4 regions of the Exiguobacterium sp. EA-TM-5 genome follow, and region 3 is predicted to be linked to each of the others. Evidence: riboswitches for the same ligand, from Rfam matches in the RefSeq annotation. Region 3 holds a riboswitch; each other region holds the start of a gene.
The links. Region 3 has a riboswitch for S-adenosylmethionine ahead of ACV3PA_RS04310 (alpha/beta hydrolase). Riboswitches for the same ligand answer to the same signal wherever they lie in the genome.
Positions count from the first base shown of each region.

Region 1: another riboswitch for S-adenosylmethionine. It lies ahead of ACV3PA_RS03045 (LLM class flavin-dependent oxidoreductase); the one in region 3 lies ahead of ACV3PA_RS04310 (alpha/beta hydrolase).
Region 2: another riboswitch for S-adenosylmethionine. It lies ahead of msrA (peptide-methionine (S)-S-oxide reductase MsrA); the one in region 3 lies ahead of ACV3PA_RS04310 (alpha/beta hydrolase).
Region 4: another riboswitch for S-adenosylmethionine. It lies ahead of ACV3PA_RS02910 (amino acid permease); the one in region 3 lies ahead of ACV3PA_RS04310 (alpha/beta hydrolase).

Region 1 is NZ_CM132670.1:567,118-571,655, reverse strand. It holds gene ACV3PA_RS03060 (PhoX family protein) at 1-112, shown strand, start outside; gene ACV3PA_RS03055 (SRPBCC family protein) at 152-619, opposite strand; gene ACV3PA_RS03050 (ATP-grasp domain-containing protein) at 696-1,643, opposite strand; gene ACV3PA_RS03045 (LLM class flavin-dependent oxidoreductase) at 1,640-2,698, opposite strand; SAM riboswitch class I at 2,772-2,874, opposite strand; gene ACV3PA_RS03040 (DUF975 family protein) at 2,986-3,624, opposite strand; gene ACV3PA_RS03035 (DUF2325 domain-containing protein) at 3,688-4,538, opposite strand, start outside.
Region 2 is NZ_CM132670.1:39,699-44,236, reverse strand. It holds gene ACV3PA_RS00210 (MFS transporter) at 1-872, opposite strand, end outside; gene ACV3PA_RS00205 (ArsR family transcriptional regulator) at 902-1,498, opposite strand; gene msrA (peptide-methionine (S)-S-oxide reductase MsrA) at 1,708-2,238, opposite strand; SAM riboswitch class I at 2,333-2,436, opposite strand; gene ACV3PA_RS00195 (M20 metallopeptidase family protein) at 2,499-3,677, opposite strand; gene ACV3PA_RS00190 (putative quinol monooxygenase) at 3,755-4,048, shown strand; gene ACV3PA_RS00185 (SH3 domain-containing protein) at 4,107-4,538, opposite strand, start outside.
Region 3 is NZ_CM132670.1:799,194-803,731, forward strand. It holds gene ACV3PA_RS04300 (DedA family protein) at 1-511, opposite strand, end outside; gene ACV3PA_RS04305 (thymidine kinase) at 695-1,309, shown strand; gene ACV3PA_RS04310 (alpha/beta hydrolase) at 1,390-2,148, opposite strand; SAM riboswitch class I at 2,216-2,317, opposite strand; SAM riboswitch class I at 2,567-2,670, shown strand; gene ACV3PA_RS04315 (methionine ABC transporter ATP-binding protein) at 2,758-3,786, shown strand; gene ACV3PA_RS04320 (methionine ABC transporter permease) at 3,776-4,426, shown strand; gene ACV3PA_RS04325 (MetQ/NlpA family ABC transporter substrate-binding protein) at 4,447-4,538, shown strand, end outside.
Region 4 is NZ_CM132670.1:539,550-544,087, forward strand. It holds gene gntK (gluconokinase) at 1-941, opposite strand, end outside; gene ACV3PA_RS02900 (GntR family transcriptional regulator) at 934-1,650, opposite strand; gene ACV3PA_RS02905 (ketopantoate reductase family protein) at 1,833-2,750, shown strand; SAM riboswitch class I at 2,787-2,888, shown strand; gene ACV3PA_RS02910 (amino acid permease) at 2,966-4,369, shown strand; gene mmuM (homocysteine S-methyltransferase) at 4,344-4,538, shown strand, end outside.

The sequences.
Region 1 (4,538 bases), 230 kb from region 3:
TCCAAAGGCGCTTGAACAAGCGATGAAAGACGGCATCGGTATTCAAAAAACAGGTGGTGTCGGTTACCTCTCTGGTTTACCAAGTGGTCACAAATCGTATACGAATCGATAAGATGCTAAAACGGATTCCCAAGCACGGGAATCCGTTTTTTCATGCATTGTTCTTCTTTTGTTTCGCCGCTTCTTCTTCGACACGTTGCAACAACCCGTGAACGATTTTCTCGTTCTCTCGTTCGCCACCGAGTGACAACAGACTTTTCCCAACAAAGTTCGCTCCTTCATTTTTTCCCGTATAAATCAACAGACATTGATCAGGTCCGAGTGGTTTGAGTGTAAAGGTCATCTCGATCTTGAAAATCCGTGCTAACGTGAATCCAATCGTATTTTGTTTGAAGTCAGGTTCATTCGTATAGGCTAAATCGGTCACAATATAGGTTTCAAGTCGATTACCCTGCATATACGTTTGACGATACGTCGAACCGACGACACCCGGTTTTCGTTCAATCACCTCATGTTGGACGACATTTGGAATCAAACGTTGTAGCCGCGTATGATCAAACAAGTGCCATGCTTCTTCAATTGGAATATCGAGCTGTCGTTCTTCTTTCCACGTAATCATACACCTGCCCCCTTTTATATAGAAATACCCCGTCATCCGGTCTTGTAACGTCCGGTGACAGGGCGGGAGCCAATTCTTATTTTACTGTGCTTGTTTCAAGTGCTGCTCCAAGGAACTTCGCTAGTTCGAGCATACCGTAACGTCCTGCCGCTGCTTCAGCGTCCGAGTTATAGTTCGTATTCGTATTGACGTCGTACGTATAGATCGTACCTGACGCATCCTTGATGAACTCAATGCCGGCGACCGCGATTTGGTTCGCTTGGAGGAACGCTTCGTACTTTTCAATGATTGGATCATTGAAACCTTCAACGATTTGGAACTTCATCGGTGTTTGCGGCGCTTCTTCCCCAACTGGGCAGAATAAATCGTCAATTACACACGCATCCGCTGGGCAGAGCTCAAACCCTTCTGACGTATCCACTTGAACCGCATAAACGAATTTTCCACCCACGAATTCACAACGTGTGATGTACGGTTCTGGTGCTTGGATGTACTCTTGAATCAACGTGATGCCATCGACCGGTTCGTCGAATGTCGGACCGTCGAGATAAGCTTCAAGTGCTTCAATCGAGTGGAACAACTGGACACCGAGTCCTTTGCCGGCACGGTTATGCTTCGTGATGAATGACGAAACACCAATCTCTTTTGCTGCTTGGACGATTTGATCACGTCCAACGGCAGCTGTCGTCTTCGGTACACGAATGCCTGCTTTGCGTAGTGCTGTATACTGATTGACTTTGCTGACTTCAAGACGGAGTGCACGCGTTCCGTTAAAGACAGTCCGGTCATGTTCTTCTAACCAAGCGAGGACTCCTTCCGTCAACTCCGGTGCATAGCGATGTCCACGTGTATGCGAAGAGGCACTCATTCGGCTGTAAAAGACACCTTCTGGTGGTACTTCATCGAGTGGCACGATTCCTTCATTCAAGTGCCACTGTTCATACGGTAACTCGAGTTCTTCGAGTCGTTTGATGAGATGGTCCGTCCATTCTTGATTTTCGTGGAGAATATGAATTTTTGTCATGATTGTTGACCTACCTTTCGTTTCGCTTCGACAAGTGGAATTACGTCACGAGCAAAGCGTTCCATTTCTTCAAGTTGTGGTGAGAATTGTAACAAGAGCAACGTGACACCGACAGCTTCGAACGCTAGAATACGTTCCGCAATCTGTTCCGGTGTGCCGATCAAGTTCGGTCGTAGACCGCGGTTTGAGACGGAATAATCATTTCGCTCGACCTGTTGTTCCAGTTGCGATTTACTAATGAAGTCTTGATAACCGGCATAACCAGCGCTATCTTCTTTTACATCCGTAATCCGTTGCCATTCTAGAAGCGCTTCTTCTTCCGTATCCCGGCAAATGATGTAAGCCGCAAGACCAAAGCTTTCGAGTGGAGCTTGTCCCGTCGCTTCCCGGCGTACTTTCATGTCGTTGATTTTGTGAGCGACTTCTTCGACCGTGCCCCCGTGCATGACATACGCATCACAGTGTTCGACGATTGTTCGTTTTCCGGCTTCACTCTCTCCACCGGCGTAGAGCTTAATCCCCGGACGCTGAACCGGCTTCGGGTGTAATTCTGCCTGCTCGATCGTATAGTGATTGCCTGAGAAACTATACGGCGAAGCGTCTGCCCATAGTCCTTTCATGACCGTGACGAATTCTTCCGTCCGCGCATAGCGTTCATCGTGCGCTGTAAAGATACCGTTATACTGTTTCGCTTCCTCTGCCCACCAGGCCGAGACGACATTCAGCGTAAAACGTCCCCCACTCAACTGATCGATGTTTGCTGCCATCTTCGCCGTCGTCGCCGGATTATGGAACCCGGGACGAACCGCTGTCATGATTTCAAGGCGTTCTGTTGTTGCAGCGATTGCCGCTGCCGTCGTCCATGCCTCAAGACTCGGTTCCTTTATTCCTTTGATATCGTTCAAGTTCAATTCTGCGATCAATGTCGTCGAAAAACCGATGCGTTCAGCTGTTTGTGCGACTTGTTTTGCATAATCGAATGTCGCCGGCATCTGTTCATCTTCGACATTCCGTAACCATCCCCCAAAAATCGGTAACCAAAAACCATACTCCACTCCATCATCCCCCTTATAATAAAAAGCGCCCTTTTCGAAGTTCGAAAAGAGCGACGGTATCTTGTCCTGTCCGCTCTTATCTTCAGAAGGTATCCCTTCCTGGAAGTAGCACCTTCCGCCATGGCGGGGTTGCTGAAGTGTCTTCGGGCCAGTCCCTCGACTTCTCTAGATAAGATGTGTTGCATTCATCGTACAGAATTCATTGAACTAAAGCAACCATTAAACCGTCTTTTCCCATCGGAATTGTTTTAGACAAAAAAATCCCGACATGATGTCGGGATCCGGTATTAATATGGTGCGACGAAATCTGATGTCGGCTCTGGCGTTTGTTCACCACGAACACGATCATAGAATTTTGCAAAGGTGACGCTGAAATACGGTGTAATCCACAGGAATGCTAGACCTAAGGTAACGATTCCTAAAAGAGCCCAACCAATAAACGATAGTAAGAGCATGAATGCTTCCATTTTATGCCCGTCCATCATTTTCCGAGAGCGTGTAATGGCTTCTAAGATACCAATTGATGGTTCATCTCGCAAAATATAGAACGTTAGCATATAAGAAAATGATTTAATGATTCCCGGTACGACTAATAGCAGTAACCATAGGAAGATAAAAAAGAATTGTACGATGGCTAGACCAATCACTTTGAAAAACATGCCATATGGTTCAAATAAATCCGTTACTTTCGTTTCTTCTCCACGAGCAATTGACATCGCAATCCAAGTCCAACCGACTCCAACCGGAATCAATAAAATCGATACCAACGATACGACGAGATCCATGGTATTAGCTGGTTCATCCATATCTGATCCAAATAACCCAGGTACACCTTGAATAATACTAAACAGAATAAATGTTAGGACTGCGAATCCCCAACGACCGCTTAACGACGCCTTTGCCGCTTTTTTTAATTGAGATGACATGAGTAAGGTCCTCCTTGAAAAATAAGTTCTCACCTTACTCTACGGCTAATAACTTCTAATGTTTCACTCTTTTTTCAATAATTTCCCGTCTTGTTGCTGTTTGAGCCAAGCACGCTCAAGTTGTCGCTCACATGCTGTATATAATGAACGACGACCATCGAGGCGTTCCATCGCGAACGGAATACTATGTTTTTTCGCCTGTGCGATGACATGCGCACTCGCTGCATGAGAGACACGGCTCGTCACGACGACGATCGCATCCGTCTTTTTGGCGAGACAGGCAATCTTTTTCGCGGATTGTGCGTCTCCTGCGAGATGAATCAATTCAATTCCAGTTGGCGCAAAGAACTCACGATAGACAGCTGTTTGTTGTTCGTTTCCAACGATGACGAGGCGCATACCTGTGAAGCGCGTGAAATCAAGTGGTGTCTTATCGACGAAATCCATCAATTGTCCAGGTACAGCTGTCGTCACGATTGGTTCAATCTTTCGCTCTTTTTGAACACGAATGCGACGCTGCGCTTTTTTAGGTTTTGGAGCCGTTTGCCGTTTCATTTTTCGTGCATACCGGTCCGATTTTTTCGCTGTAACAGTTACCTTCTCTACTAGTTGTTCTAATTTTATCGGGCGATCTGATGGTTCGTTGACAACCGGTTTTTCGTAGGTAAACTGATGCTTCCAGACAATCGTCAAGCTCTCTTTCCGTCCCCGCCACATGACGAGATCGACGAGTTGTCCTGCTTCTAGTCGAAAATAGCGCATGTCCTCTACCGGTACGACATAGTAGAACGGTTTTCCTGCTTCATCTTGTAGCGGACCGTTAACCGTCTCTTCAACAATGCCGTGTACTTTGACGATCGCTTGTTCAAACACGACACGTTCCGGGTTCTCTTTCATCCGTTCCGTTGAGACGA
Region 2 (4,538 bases), 760 kb from region 3:
AATCGAACCGATGAGGTAAGCCCATTTACTTTCGTCTGCGCAAAACCACTCCAGACCGCTCCTCCGAGCATTCCCATTTGATAAGCCCCTTGCATATAACTTAAATCCATCGCGTCTCCTTGTAGCACATCATGAACGAGTAGAGGAATTCCGAGTAAGAGCGGTCCGAAGAAAAAGAAATTGACGCAGATGACGAGAAAAAGTGTCTGCTTGAGTTGCTGAAAGTATAGAACGTAATGAAGCCCTTCTTTTAGTTCAGATAGAGCGGAATGCTGGAGTGCTCGCTTAGTCTTAGCCTCACGAATCCCATACGTGAAGAGGAGCGTCAGACAGAGCGTCCCGAAAATCACGAGAAAGACATGTGAGTAAGAAGAATAGCTGAGAATGACTCCGCCAAGAATTGGACCTGAAAAGAGCGCGATTTGATTTGATGTTTGAATCAAGGAGTTAGCTTTAGTAAGTTGTTCGTTTGGAACAAGTGTAGGCAGTAAAGAAGCATTCGCGGGTGAATAAAATGCATCTACACTGCCGAATAAAAAGGCGAATCCTAAGATTGTTAGCAATGTAAGCTGATCGGTATGAAGTAACATGAGAAGACAAAGAATAAAACTGATCCGCAGACTACTTGAGATGCGCATGATCGTCGAACGTTTATAGCGATCAGATAAAACGCCACCGAACAACATCAAAAAAATACGAGGTAACAAGGTAGCCATTAGGACGAGTCCGAGAAAGGATGCCTGGTTTAACGTATGGATGACATACCATTGTTCAACAAACAGATAGGTTGAGAGGGAAAAGGCGGAGCACATGCCGGATCCCCATAAAAACAAAAAGGCGCGATTTTTAAATAGGGATTGTTCCGTATTCATTTCAACATGTAGCATCATATACCTCCAGATTAGACGTCGTCGTTCTCAAACAGTGGTTTATCAATCGCAAAGGCGGTCGTCATGATGTAAAAGTGTTTTCGATCTTTTTCGTCAGGTGGAGATTGTGTAAACGCTTCTAATAAAGCACGATACTTTGTAGCAAAGCGTTGAAAGTCGGCTTCAGACATCGTAAGTTCTTTTTGGAGCGATAAGCTCATCCAGTCTTCGACGTTTGAAGACACGGGAGAAAAAGCAGTTGTCGGAGCGGTGAGGACGCGTGTTTTTGCCCGGTCCAGTACCTCAAGATACGATTGTCGGGTTGCCTCTTTCGTCTCGACGAAGTTCAGAAGATGATCAGCAGGAATGTATCCTCGAGCGATCGCTTGATAGTATTTCAATAGATTGCCACCTTGTTCTTCTGTTCGAACGAGGCGAATCAAATCATGCTTTTCAAGTTCCCGCACGTGATAGAGCACTTTTGCGCGTGATAATGTCAGTAAATGAGCTAACTGGTGTACCGTATGTGGCTGTTCGACGAGAAACATGAGGATTTTTGTTCGTAACGGATCGCTGATCACCTTTAACTGTTCATAGCTTTCTAATATATGAATCGCTTTTTGTTCCATCCAATCATCTCCTTTTTAACCGGTTAACTTTTATTAACCGTAAAACAAAATGCCCTTTTTGTAAACGATTACAAATTTATGTAAAGGTTTCTCTGAACACAAAAACTGACTCCATTGACATACTCGCTGATTCCCATCCTATAAAAGTAGGTGTGAGAACAAGCGAAATGTTTGAAGTCAGTTTCAGCTGTTTCTTCGGTTCGAGACGATTAAACCGTCGTCGTATCTTTCCATTCCTGTTCAATGAAGGCATCACGACCAGAGGCAGCACGATCTTTTTTGTAGTGTTCTGGATTTTTCTTATGGAAGTCTTGGTGGTACTCTTCCGCTGGATAAAATTCAGAAGCGGCATCGATCCGCGTTACGATTGGTTGTTTAAAACGATTACTTGCGGCAAGAGCGTCACGAGAAGCGATTGCTGCTTCATGCTGCGCATCCGTATGATAGAAGATTGCTGGCGCGTACTGCGTGCCGCGATCTTGGAATTGACCTTCTGCATCCGTCGGATCCGTTTGTGGCCAGTAGAGTTCAAGTAAACGCTCGTACGGGAACAGGCTCGGATCAAACGTGATTTGAACGACTTCAAGATGTCCTGTCGTTCCTGTTTTTACTTGCTCGTATGTCGGGTTATCGACGTGTCCGCCCATGTAACCTGATACGATTCCCTCGATTCCTGGTAATTCTTCAAATGGTGTCACCATGCACCAAAAACATCCACCTGCAAATGTTGCTTTTTCCATCTGTCTCTTCCTCTCCGTGGGAAATCCCCATTGTATGTCTGACAGCGAGAAAACGAAAACGACTCCTTCGCTTGGTTGCAAAAGGAGTCGCCGCTTTTTATCAACCAAAGCTTTCGCTTTGCTGGTCGTAGCACCTTGCTATGCGCAGGTTGCTGGGACGTCATCGATCCAGATCTCTCGGTCCACTCTTGATAAGGGTATATGAAGTTGATGTCATTCGTTATCATTGTTGTGATGATACCATTTCATAAGAAATAAAGTCAATCCTTAGGATTCAAGGCACGTAAAACGGTCGCTCCGAGTGTTTTTGCACCAATCAGTAACGCCTGTTCGTTAATCTCGTACTGCGGATGATGTTGTGGATAATTGACGCGACCGTCCGTATATCCGGAGCCGGTAAAGAAGTAACTTCCCGGGACATGCGTTAGATAATGTGCGAAGTCGTCTGCCGCCATCATCGGTGTGAGTGCTCGAACAGATGCTTCCGGTAAGAAAGAAGCGGCCTCTTGGACGAGTTTTGTCTCGTCCGGGTGATTCCAAAGCGCCGGGTAACCCGTCGTGAAGTCAATCGAATACGAAGCACCGATGCCAGCACACGTCGTTTTAGCGACAAGATCGACTTCTTGTCGAAGCTGATGCCGCAGTGTCTCGTTGAACGTGCGGATTTCGCCGACGATGCGTGCCTCACCCGTGACGATATTTGGAGCCGTTCCTGCATGGAAAGAACCAATTGCGAGAACAGCAGGCTCAAACGGATCGACCCGTCGGCTGACGAGGTGTTGTAAGTTACAAACAAGCTGCGCACCGGCGACGAGCGCATCTTTTGTTTTGTGCGGTGCTTGGGCATGCCCACCTTGACCGTGGACGATGATTTCGAATTCGTCGATGGCACATAGTGTATGTCCTTCCCGAAAACCAATCGTGCCAACGGGTAAATCATTTTCAAGATGTGTCGCAAAAATCGCATCGACCCCTTCGAGGACGCCAGCTTCAATCATTTGGATTGCGCCACCAGGGAAGACCTCTTCACCATGCTGGTGGATGATTCGAATCGTTCCTTGCAATTGAGCACGTAACGGATAAAGGGTAGCAGCAAGAGCCATCACCATTGCTGTATGACCATCGTGTCCACAAGCATGCATGACACCAGGATGAATTGACCGGAAAGCGAGTGTCGTCTCTTCTTGAAGGGGTAAGGCGTCAAAATCGGCGCGGATAGCAATCGTCGGACCAGGTTGTTTGCCTTCGATCGTCGCGACGACCCCACGACCTCCGACGGCTGTTTGATGAGGAATGCCACATTCTGCGTAAAAGGCGGCAATCCGCTCTGGTGTGCGGACTTCCTGAAAAGAAAGTTCCGGATGCCGGTGGAAATCACGGCGTAACGCGATCATTGTTGGTTCGAATTGTTCAAGTGCTTCAAAAAGTTGAGTTTGCATCTTCAAGCTCCTTTGACGTGTGTCTTTTCGTGAAAAGGGGTACAGATACAGGTAATCACGAAAGGGGATCATAAAACATGGGAGAAATCGTCGTTAACGCTGTACTTACGATCAAAGCAGGTCTCGCGGATCAAGTCTTCCCGATTCTAGAAACGGTTTATCATGCCGCACAAAAAGAAGAAGGGTGCTTGCGCTATTCCTTGCATCAATCAATCGAGGATGAGCATCAGTTCATGTTGTATGAAGTGTATCGTGACGAAGAGGCGCTCGAAGCGCATATCGCATCCGACCACTATAAAGCATACCGTGAACAGATTGAATTATACTTGATGGATCGACAAGTGACGAAATACGTCGAGATGACATTCTGACGTTTTGCGATAAGAAGAGACGAACCCGTCGAAATCGACGGATTCGTCTCTTTTTGTCTTACATTGATTTAAAGCCGAGGAAGTGCTCCTGCCAACGTGGTTCATAAATCGAGTTGATTTGAAGCTGCGAACCACCTGCATGGATGAAATGTTCGCTATCGAGCATGATTCCGATATGCGAAGGACCGTCTGTATAGGTGTTTTGGAAGAAGACGATATCTGAGCGTTTACCACTTGAGATGCTCGTCCGGCGGTTAGTGAAGAACGCACCGTACCAGTAGCCGCGAACATTCGTCCGACCACCATATTTTCCAGCCTTGTTTGTCGCGTAGTGAATCAAACCGGAACAGTCAAAACCACCGTTCACGGCATCTTGTGAACCCCATGTGTATGGTGTGCCGATATGCTGGACAGCTGCTTGGATCAATTTTTCACCACGTGTATTATTCTTTTTGACGACTCGTTTATCGGACGTAATCGTCACAGCGGA
Region 3 (4,538 bases):
CGACTTTATGGAACGAGAGATGACGACCGACGAAATAGCCGGCGCCCAAGAACACGCTGATCCAGATTAAAGCACCTGTATACGCGTAACTCGCAAACACGCGAAACGGCATTTTCGAGACACCTGCAAAAAAGGCAGAAAGCTGACGGAGACCAGGTATGTAGTAACCGATGATCAAAACGGATTTTCCGTAACGTCGAAATCCAGCTTCAGCGGAAAGGATATGTTTTTCTGAGATACGCATTTTCGGTCCGACGCGGTGCAGTAGTGGCATACCGAGTTTTAAACCGAGTAAATAACTAATCGTCATACCGATACAACTTCCTGCGTAAGCGGCAAGAATCGTACCGAACAGCGGTAGATTACCTTGATGCATCCAAAATCCGGACAAAACGAGTAGGGTCTCATCGGGAACCGGTAATCCCACGATACCACCTGCGAGAAGAACGGAGAGACCAAGGGCACCATATTGGTGCAGGATGTCATGTAAGAGATGATGAATCGGGGACACCTTCTTTCGTGAGAATCTTCTTCTTCAGTGTACAGGAAATAGGGGACCGTTGGAATGAAAGGACAAAAATTCTAGGGAAAGAAAAAATGAATTTTGATTTCCGGAAGTCAACCCTTTTTCTCAATACCGTTTCGAGCTATACTCGTTAAAGTGACTATTTTTAGAGGACGGTGTCGGACGATGATGCATGTAATAAATCAGTACGGCTGGATCGAAGTAATTTGTGGCAGTATGTTTTCCGGGAAATCGGAAGAGTTGATTCGTCGTGTCAGACGGGCGCAGTACGGCAAACTGCCTGTTCAAGTATTCAAGCCGGCGATCGACGACCGATACCACGAAGAACATGTCGTCTCTCACGTTGGTAATTCCGTCGTAGCGATTCCGATGGCGACGAGTCGTGATCTCTACGCAGCAGTAGCAGAAGAGACACAGATCGTCGGTATCGATGAAGTTCAATTCTTTGATGATGAAATCGTACAAGTCATCGAAGCACTCGCACAAGACGGAAAACGCGTCATTTGTGCAGGGCTTGATCAAGACTTCCGGGCAGAGCCATTCGGCAAGATGCCTGAATTACTGGCACGTGCAGAATTCGTGACGAAGCTACAAGCAATCTGTCTCTCCTGTGGGGATCCGGCTTCTCGGACACAACGTTTGATTGACGGAAAACCAGCGAACTATGATGACCCGATCATCCTAGTCGGTGCTTCAGAGTCGTATGAGCCACGGTGTCGCCATTGCCATGAGGTACCTGGAAAGCCGAAGCCACTTCAATCTGTGCAACACCAAGAAAATTAAAAAAAGACGGACCGTTTGCGGTCGTCCTTTGATTTAGCAGCTGTTCAATTCCATCCGGAAACGAATAGCTGCTTTTTAATTTATCCTGTTTCTTGCGAAAACTGACACGATTGTTCGATAAAGCGAATCGTCTCACGGACGATTACATCTTGGTCATGATCGAGTGTCGCGACGTGGTATGAATTGAGTAGACAGTAGCTTCGTTTATCATTCGTTCCGATATGACGGTGCAAGTAATCTGAACTCGACGGTGGAACGACGTGATCGGTTGCGGAATAAAGAATCAACGTCGGAAGGAGAATCGATCCCAAGCGTCCTTTCGTCTCATCCATCAAGCGGACGAGTTCGAACGCGCAACGACTTGGAACGAGATCGTAGATGATTTCAAAGGCGGACCGCTTGATATCCGGTGCCCCTTCCGGTAAGTACTGAGGACCGTCATCAAACGAGAGTGCTTCATACGACGGAACGGAAAGTGCGGCGTTGATCGTAATGATGCCGGCAAACGGAATCCCGTCAGCAGCGAGCGATAACGCGAGCGTCGCCCCCATCGATTGACCGATGACGAAAACTTGGTCGCATGTTTCTTGTAAACGTGAATAACCGTCTTGCAGGCTTTGTTTCCAACATCGTGCAGTCGATTGTTCGAACTCGCGGACGTTCGTTCCGTGTCCTCGCAAACGTGGCGCATAGACGGTAAAACCTTCAGCAGCAAATGCTTCACCGACGTCGCGGACACTTTGAGGAGTTGCGTTAAAACCATGACAGAGCAGGATTCCGATCGATCCACCTTGAAGATAAAATGCTTCAGCACCAGTCAATACAGGATAGTTCATCATTACTATTTTTCCTCCATTCATGAAAAAAACTCGTCGACGTCACTGCTTGGACGCCCACGAGTTTTTCACCGTATCATCCAAAGCCGCGCTTTGCTGGTCGGAGCACCTTACAGATTGCAGGTTGCCGTGAAGTCATAGAGCCAGGTCTCTCGTTCACTCTTGATAAATATCATATTGGAATTGTCGGATTAATCATTGAAACGATGGTAGCACGTTCGAAAATGACTTGTCAAATCGTTCTTGACGAATCATGATTCGTTCTTTAAGCTAATCCATAACTTGTCAATCAATCGATATGCGCCAAATGGATTATTTTTGAAAAGTTGGTTGACTTTTAAAGGTTCGACCCGTAATGTAAAAATTAGTTTTACGACATAAGCAACAACGCAACAACACACATACGAATTTCATACCGCAATACTTATCCAGAGAGGTGGAGGGACTGGCCCTGCGAAACCTCGGCAACAGACTCATTATGAGCACTGTGCCAATTCCATCAGACAAATGTCTGAGAGATGAGTGGAGTGGATTCTGCCACTGTGCGGATCCAGGTCTCTTCTTGTTTCTCAAGAAGGGACCTTTTTTTGTTGAATGAAGGGGGAAAATGGAATGATTGCATTTCATCAAGTCAAAAAAACGTACGTCACGAAGGATCAGACGATCGCAGCGCTCGACGGTGTCGACCTGACGATCGAGAAAGGCGAAATCTTCGGTGTCATCGGCTTTAGCGGTGCCGGGAAAAGTTCATTGCTCCGCTGCGTCAACCTGTTAGAACGACCGACGTCAGGAACCGTGACGGTCGATGGGGAAGATTTAACACAACTATCACCGAAGAAACTACGCCAAGCAAAACAGCGGATTGGGATGATCTTTCAACACTTCAATCTATTGAATGCGAACACGGTCTTTACGAATGTCGCGAAGCCACTCGTTCTCGCAGGCATCAAAAAAGATGAGATTCGCCGCCGGGTGACGGAGTTACTCGAATTCGTCGATCTGGCGGATAAGGCAGATCATTACCCGGATCAATTATCCGGTGGACAAAAGCAACGTGTCGGTATCGCTCGTGCACTAGCGACGCAACCATCCGTCCTTTTATGTGACGAAGCGACGTCAGCGCTCGATCCTCAGACGACACATCATATTCTGCAATTATTGAAACGAATCAATGCCGAATACGGGATCACGATTCTTTTGATCACCCATGAGATGGGCGTCATTCGGGAGATTTGCGACCGCGTCGCCGTCATCGAAGCCGGGAAGCTGATCGAGTCAGGAACAGTCTTTGATGTCTTTTCAAACCCGCAGACTGAGACAGCGAAAAACTTCGTCCGGTCCGTCATGCATGACGAGATTCCAGCATCGATTCGCCAGTTGATCGAATCACGGAATGCGAATCCAATCTATAAGATTCATTTCCTCGGTCATCACACAGGGCAGCCGCTCTTGTCACAAGTTGCGAAACGTTTTGATGTTGATGTCAACATTTTGCACGGTAGCATCACGGAGTTGCAGGAGACGCCGTTCGGCACTTTGCTCGTTGAATTAATTGGTGAAGCGACTGAAGTGAAACGAGCCTTACAGTACATTGATCAAGCACAAGTGACGGTCGAGGAGGTGCTAGCTGATGCTAGTTAATTACAGTGATATCTGGACAGCATTTTTGCAAACGATGACGATGGTATCCGTCTCACTCTTATTCTCGACCTTAATCGGCTTACCGCTTGGCATCTTGCTCGTCGTCACACGAAAAGGCGCATTACTTGAGAACGTCCCGCTATTCACGTTCTTCAATAGCATCGTCAATATCTTCCGCTCGATTCCGTTCATCATCTTACTCGTCGCGATCATCCCATTGACACGGTTGATCGTTCAGACGTCGATCGGAACCGAAGCCGCCATCGTCCCACTCGTCTTTTACGCCGCACCGTACATGGCACGGCTGATCGAAAGTTCCTTGCTTGAAGTCGATAAAGGTGTCCTTGAGGCAGCAGAAGCAATGGGCGCAACGCCATTCCAAACGATTTTCCGCTTCCTTTTACCGGAAGCACTCGGTTCACTCGTTCTTAACTTAACGATCGCGACGGTTGGGTTGATCGGGGCGTCAGCGATGGCAGGCGCGATCGGTGGCGGTGGACTGGGCGATTTAGCAATCACGTATGGTTATCAACGATTCGACACGAAAGTCATGATCATCACGGTCGGGATTCTCGTCATCTTAGTTCAAGGCTTACAGACGACAGGTAACATCGTCGCACGAAAAATTAGAAGACATTAATCAAAGGGAGCGATTCAGCCATGAAAAAAGCAGTAGCGATTGGAGCAACACTAACGACGATTTTATTTGCCGGGTGCTCAGCATCGGGAGAAGACGAAAAGACGATCAAACT
Region 4 (4,538 bases), 260 kb from region 3:
ACTTCTGCTGAAGCGAGTTCATCTCGGATCCACCGTAAAACCATTCCACCGTTATTGACAGGTCCGCCGATGACCCAGTGGTCTTCGGTCAGGGCGTAACAGAACGTCCGTCCTTTTTCATCGGTCTGCGGTCGATCAATGATCGTCCGGATAGCACCGCTTGTTCCGATTGTGATCGCAATTTCCCCCTTGCGAATCGCGTTGACACCTAAGTTAGAAAGGACACCGTCACTGGCACCGACTAAAAATGGTGTATCAACGGACAGTCCCATTTGTCGTGCATAATCGGCATTCAGTCCGGTGCATGACGTCGTCGTCGGTACAGGTTCCGATAAATAGCTCGCATCGATTCCGGCGACGTGTAACGCGCCCGTATCCCAGGCTAATTCATGAATATTGAAGAGACCTGTTGCTGAAGCGAGAGAATGATCGATGACATATCTGCCGAATAGTCGTTGGAAAACGAATTCCTTGATCCCGATATATTTTTTCGTCTGAGCATGGAGTTCCGGACGATCTTCGACGAGCCAACTGATTTTACTGAGCGGTGACATCGGATGAATCGGTGTACCGGTCCGATGATAAATCGACAGACCGTACTGTTCCTTAATTTTGTTCGACCATGCTTCACTCCGACTGTCCGCCCACGTGATACAGGCAGTCAATGGTTGGTGTTGTGCGTCCATTGCAATCAAACTGTGCATGGCACTGCTGAATGCGACGAACTTCGGTGGCATGCTCGGATGACGTTTTGTGATCAAGCGGATCGATTCGAGTACGGCATCAAAAATTTCTTCCGGATCTTGTTCTGCCGTCGAACGATTCGGCGTATGGAGTGGATAACCGACATTCGTTTGTCCGATGACCTCTCCTTTTGTCGTAAATAAGACCGCCTTCGTGCTCGTCGTTCCGATATCGACGCCTAACATGTATTCAGTCATGTGAATCGACTCCTTTCGACATCATTTGTTGCGTTTTCCAGAGATCTTCGACTTCCTGGACATCATCAAAGTTCTGATGCAAGGAAGCGACCATCCGTTCACGATCTCCTGTCTCGATCGCTTCGATGTACAGGGCGTGGTTCGCGAGGATGCGTTCGAAGTCTTCGATGTCTTCCTCGAATCGTACCCGCATCGATAGGAGGATGAAACTTTCCATGACCGGTTTAAGGTTTTGCCAAATCATACTGACATACCCGTGGTCAATCGAGCGAATGATTGTTTCGTGAAACAGCACATCTTGGAATGAAAATTCATCGGCATCCTTATATTTAATAGCGACCTTCATCATTTCGAGAATTTTGCTGAGTTCACGAACGAGCTCCGATCGTTCGATCTTGACGAGTCGCTCAAAGACGAACGTCTCGATGAGCAGCCGGACATCATAGATTTCCTGGATATCGCGCTCGGATAAACCGACGACGACCGCCCCCATCCGTTCCAATCGAATCAACTGTTCGGATGCAAGGATCTTTAACGCATCACGGATGGGTGAGCGACTAACGGAAAAGTCAGAGGCTAACTTGTTTTCAGATAAAATGGTACCGCTTTCAATACTTCCTGAAATGATGCGCATCCGTAGCTCGTATGCAACACGATCGCCAGCGGAAGCTTTTGATAACCATTTCAAGGGATATAACAGTTCTGACATGGAATCACCTGATTTCTAAAGTTAGTATACTTGTATACAAGTTAGTATAAACGTTTTTTTCTGAAATGCAAACGCTTAACTTAAATTTTAGTGATTCAAGCAGGAATCAGGAAAATCGTTTTCGATATGTTAGGGTGAAGAAGTAAGTGACGTGTAGAACAAATAAGGAGGAGATCGTACATATGCATATTTTAGTCGTAGGTGCAGGGGCAGTCGGAGGATATTTCGGAGGTCGTCTTGCTGAAAAAGGTGAACAGGTGACATTCCTCGTTCGTCCGAAACGTTATGAACAGCTACAAAAAACAGGACTGCAAATCACTAGTCCTCACGGTGATATCACGATCACGCCTCAGTTAGTGACGCGCGACATGCAACCGGATCATACATTCGACGTCGTCTTGCTTTCGACGAAGGCTTATCACTTAGATGACGTATTGAAGGATCTTGCGCCATTCGTTTCGGAGGATACATATATCATTCCGTTATTAAACGGGATGCAACATATTCGCCGGTTAACAGAAGTCTTCGGAGAAGATCGAGTGCTCGGTGGTCTTTGCTTCATTGAATCGACGCTTGATACAGAAGGGCGTATTGTACAGACAAGTCCGTCACACCGGCTGTTATTTGGTTCACGGATCGGTAAACCAACAGCTCGTCTGGAGGAAATTGCAACACGTTTTGCGAAAGCAAAGGCGCCGATGGCGTACTCAACGCACATCATGGATGACATGTGGCAAAAATATCTGTTCATTTCGACATTCGCTGGCGTGACGACACTATTTCGCTCTGCCATCGGTCCGATTCGGCAAGAACCTGTCGGGCGTCAGATGATCATAGACGTCATGAAGGAATCGAAACAGGCAATGGAAGAACAGGGTGCGGTCTTCAATGATGATGTAGAAGCTGTACTGATGAAACAAATGAATGCAATGGAAGATAAGATGAAATCGTCGATGTTGCGGGATATGGAAAAAGGTCAACGAGTAGAAGTTGATCACTTTTTTACTACTTTACTAAAAACAATGTCTCAACGTCATCTTCAACTCATCGAGTCAAATTTAGGAATCTATCAAAAAAATCAAGAAATGCATGTTGACTGAATTATCTGCATTCTGATATGGTTAGGAACAATTACATACTTATCCAGAGAGGTGGAGGGACTGGCCCTATGAAACCTCAGCAACAGGTCGAAAGATACTGTGCTAATTCCTGCGGGTGCTGCACCCGATCGATAAGATTTCCGAATTGTCGACCGACGCATCCGTGAGGATGCGTTTTTTGTTTGAAATAGGTGGAATGAGGAGGAAATGGATTCATGAAAACGAGCGGGGCTTTTCGACGAAAGATGGAATCACGTCATCTGATCATGCTGTCGTTAGGTGGTGTTATTGGAACAGGATTATTTTTAAGTACGGGTTATACATTGGAACAAGCAGGGCGCGTCGGAACGATTCTGTCTTACTTAATTGGGGCCGTCGTCGTTTATCTCGTCATGTTAAGTCTCGGTGAACTGGCTGTACATATGCCGGAAACTGGTTCATTCCATAAATACGCGACAAAGTATATCGGACCCGGCACAGGTTATACAGTGGCTTGGCTCTACTGGCTGACGTGGACGGTCGCCCTCGGTTCAGAATTCACGGCAGCAGGCATTTTGATGCAGCGTTGGTTCCCATCCGTTCCTGTCTGGGTGTTCAGTGCATTATTCGCTACGATGATCCTTGGTATTAACGTTTTGAAGGTCCGTGTCTTTGCTGAAGTCGAATTTTGGTTCTCCGCTATTAAGGTCGTAACGATCATTGCTTTCATTTTACTTGGTGCAGGAGCCATCGTCGGCTTCATTCCACTGCAAGATGGTAGTCCAGCCCCATTCTTTTCTTCGTTAACCGAAGGTGGATTGTTCCCGAATGGCGCTTTCGTCATCTTCATGACGATGCTCGCAGTGAACTTTGCTTACTCGGGCACAGAATTAATTGGTGTAGCAGCGGGTGAAGCAGTCGATCCGAAACGGACGATTCCGCTTGCAATCCGGACGACGATTCTACGATTGGTTCTCTTTTTCGTTGGTACGATCATCGTATTAGCCGTCTTGTTGCCAACGGAAGGAAAGGGCGTACTCGAAAGTCCATTTGTAGCCGTATTTGAACGGATCGGTATTCCCTACGCAGCAGACGTGATGAACTTTGTCATTTTGACGGCGATCTTATCGGCAGCGAACTCGGGACTTTACGCGGCCTCACGGATGCTTTGGTCGCTTGCGAACGAACGGATGATTCCGCGCTTCTTCGCCCAGGTGACGCCAAGCGGAGTTCCACTTCGAGCTGTATTGTTCAGCATGCTCGGTGGAGGACTTGCCTTGCTGTCTAGCATCTATGCAGCAGGAAGTGTCTATATCGCGCTCGTCTCGATTTCCGGACTTGCTGTCGTCGTCGTCTGGATGAGTATCAGCGTTGCGCAATATCGCTTCCGGAAACAATTCCTCCGCGAAGGGCATACGGTCGACGAATTGGTCTATCGTACACCACTGTTTCCATTCGTACCGATTGCAGCCTTCGTTGTCTGTTTGATTTCCCTAATTGGGATCGGATTTGATCCGACACAACGTATTGCTTTGTACTGCGGTATTCCATTCATCGTGATCTGTTATGTCGTTTATGCGTTCACGAATTCTTCTCAGAAACGGAGTGTTGAAGATGTCCCGAATCAAAAATCCAGTTGACCAACGATTACAGAAAGTTCCCTTCCTGATTTTAGATGGAGCGCTTGCGACCGAACTCGAACAAAAGGGATTTGACCTGAACGATCCGCTCTGGTCAGCGCGTCTCTTGATCGAAGCACCAGAACAGATTGAGCGTGTCCATAACGATTACTTCGAAGTAGGTGCCGAT